2 regions of the Rummeliibacillus sp. GQ308 genome follow, and region 1 is predicted to be linked to the other one. Evidence: predicted binding sites of a transcription regulator. Region 1 holds the regulator's gene; the other holds the start of a gene.

Region 1 (3,429 bases):
ACGATACGACTCAGAATTAAAAGAAATAGACTACAGTACCAAAGTTTACGATGTTATTTGGGATTTTAAAATACCTTCAATACCAGCACGTGATTTTCGATATTTCTCGATGACTTTTGAAGTAACAGAGAAAAATCAAGAACTATTTTTAAATAGATGAAATCAATTTTTAGAAGAACAAAAACAGATAGTCGAATAATATTTAAGAAAAAATGCGAATTACCAAAATAATACTAACAATAAACTCAATTTTAAGTCGTAGGATCCTAATATCTTTTACATGTTGAGGTCTATTTCTATTTAGTCACAGACAATTAAAAAACTAAATATCATAACACACTATCGGGATTAGCAAGTCACCCATTTCAATCTTTAATAGATAAAGACGATCTCTATATTCTTAGTATGCTTAGAGAAAATCTCTTTTAATGAGGTATTAGCGATTTTAACATTAAGCAAAAATTCATTTGTATCATTAAAACTATCAGAAATATCCTTACTCTTGGTATCAGAACCTGGAAATACTTCTAAAAGTATATATCCTTGAGAGCTATTTGCTATATAGTATTTTGTTTTATGATAGTAGAATTCAACTTCTCTTCCAGTTGCCAAGTAATGTTGCAGAACTTCCAAGTCAATATAAGAACCGTCATCATTTTCTGAAGTTTTAAAAGTATCCATCTTTCAAACCCACCTCTGTCACTTTTTAATATTAGTCTTGCTTACTTCACCCAGATAACCTTAATCCTAAACAATAATAGTAGCCTTATCACGTTCATATTTAAGCGCTTCGGAAAGCAAAAATGTTGTGTTTTTGCTTCACTCAATTGTCGAGAGATATTTTTGCGCAATAGAAGATGTGTTAAACCATCTGACTGTTAAATCTAAAAATTTATAACCCTGTATTTACCTATATTATACACTGTAATATATTTACTTATATTGAATAATGGAAGTTTTTAAGTTTTATTACAATTATGTATGGCGCTAGAATGAAAAATCAGGAAGAGTAGAGTTTATTACTGGTGAATACTTTGTACAGCATATTATGAGAATAATCGTATGATATGTGACTATGTTTTGAATGTGCAAGGAGGTAGTGGATTGTATTAAGAGAGGAGAAAAAATAGAAAATGATTGAATTACGAAAAATAACTGGAGATAACATAGAGAAAGTAATAGCACTTGAAGTTGAAGAAAACCAAAAAGACTTTATAGAAACTACTAACCTAAGAAGCTTTGCAGATGCTCATATGTTGAATGCAGAAGGGATATTTGCTGCACCCTATGCCATTTATGCCGGTGAAGTGGTGGTTGGATTTTTGATGTATATTTATGATACGTTGGATCACGAATCGTTTGAAAAAGAAGATTTTTACGGCAAGAAGAGCTATTTTATTTGGCATATTATGATTGGAAAGAGTTACCAAGGGAAAGGCTATGGCAAACTTGCATTTGAAAAAGTGTTGAAGGAAATAGTAACGTGGCCATTTGGTGAAGCAGAATATATAGCTCTCTTTTATCAAACAAGTAATATCAAAGCTAAAACATTATACGCTTCATTTAAATTTGAAGATACAGGTATTATTCAGGGTAAGTCCATGTTGGCGATTAAAAAGCTAGTTGAGAAATAAAAGAAACATGCAATGTTTTCATACTGCAAAATAGCACTTTAAGTAGGCGCAAAATAAAACTAATTTAACACCCGCGCTATCTGTTTTGTGTTTATAAAAAAACAATCAGTCTACAGGTAATGTAATAGACTCGATTGTTTTTTTAAGTATCAGTATATGTTTCGATAAAGACCAACAACTTTACCAAGAACAGCAACGTTTTCAACAATTATTGGCTCCATAGAGGAATTCTCTGGTTGTAAACGGAAGTGTCCCTTTTCTTTATAAAAACGTTTTACTGTTGCTTCGTTCTCCTCCGTCATAGCTACTACGATATCTCCATTATTGGCAGTTGCCTGTTGTTTGACAATCACATAGTCTCCATCGAGAATTCCTGCCTCTATCATAGATTCACCCATGATTTCGAGCATAAAAATATGGTCATCTGATCCACCGTAAGTGTCAGGAATAGGGAAGTACTCTTCAATATTTTCGATAGCGGTGATAGGTAACCCGGCAGTTACTTTCCCAACTAAAGGAACATGCATAACACCCTGTTTGGTAACATTTCCTTGATCTAAGATTTCAATAGCGCGCGGTTTTGTCGGGTCTCTGCGAATCAGCCCTTTGCTTTCCAATCTATTCAAATGGCCGTGGACAGTTGAACTGGAAGCTAAACCTACAGCTTCGCCTATTTCTCGTACAGAAGGCGGATATCCTTTAGTGCGTACTTCTTCTTTTATAAATTCCAATATATCATCTTGTCTTTTTGATACCTTTTTCAATTTGCTCACCCTCTTATCAGCAATTTTCTTTAATTGTTAAATGAAGTATAACATGTCTATTAAACGGATGCAAACATAGGTTCGAAATATATTTGACAAAAACGCATGTTCGTATTATATTGAATTATATAAACTACGAACAAACATTCGATGAAGGGGAGATCCTTATGAACTGGATTAAAAAAAATCGAAATACCACCTATTTATTTGCATTCATATTCGCCATTATGGTTATTCTTATGGTCATCAATCGGGATACAACTAGCTACACAAACATAGAAGTCCAAGAAGGAGATACTTTATGGTCGCTATCTGGACTTTATAAAGGGGATTTATCCAAAAGTGAGTGGGTTTCTTTAGTGAAAGATAAAAACAATATTATTGACGGACGCATTATAGCTGGTCATACTTTATCTATTCCTGCGTACAAAAAAACTAGCACAAATAAAAGAGGAATAGAGTTGGCGAGTGAAAATGAATAGAGGGAAAGAAGCAGTATTATATTGCCGTGTGAGTACAGAAAAAGAATCCCAAGATTCTTCGCTAGAACGGCAAGAAAGTGAACTAAAAGAGTTTGCCAAAACAAAAGGCTATAATGTTATGAGTGTATTTAAAGATCGACATAGCGGCTATGACGTAGAACGCGAGGGACTCATGGATTTGCTGGATTATATTAAAGAACAACATATTACAGCATTGTTTGTGCAGGATGAAACGCGATTAGGACGAGGGAATGGTCGCATGGCCGTATTACATCTACTTAATAAAATGGAAGTGACTATTTTTACGCTTAATAATGCAGGCAATATCCAGCTGAATGAAATGGATACAATGTTGCTTGAAATATTGGCACTAGTAGAGGAATATCAAAGGAAATTACATAATGCCAAAATACGTCGTGGGATGAAAAGGGCTGTACAAAACGGCTATAGGCCTGAAAATAACTTAAAGGATCGGGGCAATCCAGAAGGTAGAGAAAGAATTGATGCTCCGATTGAACAGATTATTCAATTGAGAAATAAAGGGCTAAC
Region 2 (3,429 bases), 490 kb from region 1:
CAACGCCTTTTTCTGCTCTTTCAACATCATTGATTTGAACGCGAACCAATGTCCGTGTTTCAGGGTTCATGGTTGTTTCCCAAAGCTGCTCAGCATTCATTTCACCAAGGCCTTTGTAGCGTTGAAGAATATAACCCTTACCAATTTTCTTAATTGCTTGTTGAAGATCTTTCTCTGTCCAAGCATATTCAATTACTTCTTTGCGCCCAGTCCCTTTTGATACTTTATAAAGTGGCGGCAAGGCAATATATACTTTTCCTGCTTCAACAAGTGGTCTCATATAACGGAAGAAGAAAGTTAAGAGTAATACCTGTATATGAGCGCCATCCGTATCGGCATCCGTCATGATTATAACTTTATCGTAAGCAGCGTCTTCAATGTTGAAATCTGTACCAACTCCAGCACCGACTGCATGAATAATGGTAGCAATTTCTTCGTTTTTCATGATGTCCTGAAGCTTTGCTTTTTCCGTATTGATTACTTTTCCTCGAAGAGGCAAGATGGCTTGGAAAGTACGGTCCCGCCCTTGTTTAGCTGAGCCTCCCGCAGAATCGCCTTCGACTAAGTATAATTCATTTTTGGCAGCATTCTTAGATTGTGCTGGCGTCAATTTTCCTGATAAGATAGTTTGTTTTTTGGATTTTTTACCATGACGTGCGTCTTCTCTTGCTTTCCGTGCTGCTTCGCGAACTTGCTGTGCACGAATAGCTTTACGTACAAGCGATGCACTAAGCTCCGCATTCTCTTCCAAAATATACATTAATTTTTGGGATACGACACCATCGACAGAGCTACGTGCTTCTGCTGTGCCAAGTTTGCCTTTAGTTTGACCTTCGAATTGTAATAGATTTTCAGGAATTCGGACTGAGATGATGGCAGCTAATCCTTCACGTATATCTGAGCCATCCAAATTTTTATCTTTTTCTTTTAGGAGTCCGACTTTACGTGCATATTCGTTAAACACACGAGTCATTGCAGCTTTAGCGCCTGTTTCGTGTGTGCCTCCATCACGTGTGCGAACATTATTAACAAAGGAAAGGATAGTTTCGGAATAACCATCATTGAATTGAAAAGCAAATTCAACTTCAATTTCATCTAGTTCGCCTTCAACATATTTAACTGGATGCAATACATCTTTTTCTTCGTTAAGATAGGCTACAAAGGCTTCAATTCCATTTTCATAATGATATACTTCTTGTCGCTCGGTTTCTTCATCAATAAGCTCTATTTTTAAGCCCTTTAATAAAAAAGCAGATTCACGTAAACGTTCAGCTAATGTATCGAATTGATACTTAGTTGTAGAAAAGATTTCTGGATCAGGCTTAAAATGAATAAATGTGCCTGTTTCTTTCGTTTTGCCTAGATTAGCAAGTGTAGTTACGGGCTTACCGCCATTTTCAAAGCGCATGCTGTATTTATGGCCATCTCGGTAAATGGTTACATCAAGCCATGAAGAAAGGGCGTTTACAACAGATGCTCCTACACCGTGCAAACCACCACTTGTTTTATAACCACCTTGTCCAAATTTACCGCCTGCATGCAAAATGGTAAAGATTACTTCAGGAGTTGATTTACCTGTCTTGTGCATCCCAGTTGGCATGCCACGTCCATAATCTCTTACACTAATACTTTGATCTTTATGGATTTTCACTACAATATGTGAGCCAAAACCCGCTAATACCTCATCTACAGCATTGTCGACGATTTCGTATACAAGGTGGTGCAAGCCTCTGCTGTCTGTAGAGCCAATATACATACCCGGACGTTTTCTTACGGCTTCTAAACCTTCTAATACTTGAATATCATCTTCACTATAAGAGGTGATTGTTTGTTTATTTGTCAAAAAATATTCCCCCTAAACACAAACATCCGTTCTACTTTTATAAATCATATACACAATAATAGATACTGTCAACTTCTTGTTCAGTTAGACTCAGGTTTTATTGTATCATTCGTTTAATCTATTGGACAATAAGAACCGGCAATTATTGAGAAAGTTGGTCATTGTGTACGCTTACAGTCTCGTGATAAAATATTATTACAATCTAATAATACCAACTACTAATGTTGGAGGGAGTTTTAAATGAATAGTATTTTAGTTGTTGTATTGGCTTATCTAATTGGTTCCATCCCATCCGGTTTATGGGTTGGTAAAGTTTTTTATAAAACCGATATCAGACAGCACGGAAGCGGAAACTTAGGTGCTACTAATACCTTCCGTACGCTTGGAAAAAAAGCGGGTATAGCCGTTACACTTATGGATATATTAAAGGGCACACTTGCAACTATACTTCCTATTCTAGCTGTTTTCCAAGGAAGTGGTATCCATCCACTCGTTGCTGGCATCATTGCTGTCGTTGGGCACATGTTCCCTATCTTCGCTGGCTTCCGAGGAGGCAAAGCTGTGGCTACGTCTGCAGGTATTTTACTTGGCTACCATTGGCCAATCTTTATCTTGCTCCTTATCGCCTTCCTTCTTTGCTTAAAAGTGTATAAAATGGTGAGTCTAGCATCTATGTTTGCAGCTGTTGTGGCTTTTATTTACGCACTTATTTATGGTATTTTATATAATGAATATCTTTTACTTATCATTATTTCCATTATTGTAGTCTTTATTTTTTATCGCCATAGATCTAATATATCGCGCATAAAAAAAGGAACAGAACCAAAAGTAACATGGTTATAAAAAAGGAGTGTTCTTATGAAAATTGTCATGTCTGAACAAGCATTTCAGTGGTTTTCCGATGAAATGGATGTAGCGCAAGGAGATACCATTCGTTTTTATGCTAGATATGGTGGCTCAAATCCTTTCCACGAAGGGTTTTCTCTCGGCATGAGTCAAGACTCGCCAATTAATCCAAGTGTTGTATTAGAGCATAATGGCACTACTTTTTTTATTGAGCAAGACGATACATGGTTTTTTAACAACCATGATTTATATGTAGATGTAGATCGCCAATTAGATGAACTTAAATTTGATTACAAGTAGATAAAAAATGCAAAAAGCATGCCTAATTCGGGCATGCTTTTTTAAACTATTCATCCAAGAGTTATTTGATTTCTGCAATTTCTTTATATTTATTAAACCACACCGGATTAATTCGTTCAAAAGCAACTGGTCGGAAATTTTCTTTTTTCACCACAATATGTTCGGATGTTGCTGTTGCTGCAATCGTTCCATCACTATGTACGATTTCATAGCCATACACTGTACGAAGACGTTCCTGTGATACAATCCATGTACGTATAATCGCTTTTTCACCATAACGTAGTGCAGCTTTGTAGCTAATATTGACATTCATAACAGGCGATACATAGCCTGCTTCTTCTAATTGAGTCACGCTAAAGCCTAAATCATGAATCAGCTGCGTCCTCCCTAATTCCATCCATATAACATAATTTGCATGGTATACAACGCCCATTTGATCT

Evidence for each region. The regulator LexA, encoded in region 1, represses DNA repair genes until DNA is damaged. The targets are predictions, from matches to a motif close to CGAACATATGTTCG.
Region 2: a site for LexA is predicted at 1,863-1,876, ahead of parE (DNA topoisomerase IV subunit B). Genes of this name have one in related genera too.

The regions. Positions count from the first base shown of each region.
Region 1 covers NZ_JCAXDQ010000001.1:943,221-946,649, forward strand. The annotation lists gene AC6CHJ_RS04460 (DUF2247 family protein) at 1-160, shown strand, start outside; gene AC6CHJ_RS04465 (hypothetical protein) at 373-681, opposite strand; gene AC6CHJ_RS04470 (GNAT family N-acetyltransferase) at 1,134-1,634, shown strand; gene lexA (transcriptional repressor LexA) at 1,784-2,398, opposite strand; gene yneA (cell division suppressor protein YneA) at 2,566-2,880, shown strand; gene AC6CHJ_RS04485 (YneB family resolvase-like protein) at 2,873-3,429, shown strand, end outside.
Region 2 covers NZ_JCAXDQ010000001.1:1,430,047-1,433,475, reverse strand. The annotation lists gene parE (DNA topoisomerase IV subunit B) at 1-1,843, opposite strand, end outside; gene plsY (glycerol-3-phosphate 1-O-acyltransferase PlsY) at 2,084-2,686, shown strand; gene AC6CHJ_RS07085 (HesB/YadR/YfhF family protein) at 2,702-2,989, shown strand; gene AC6CHJ_RS07080 (acyl-CoA thioesterase) at 3,051-3,429, opposite strand, start outside.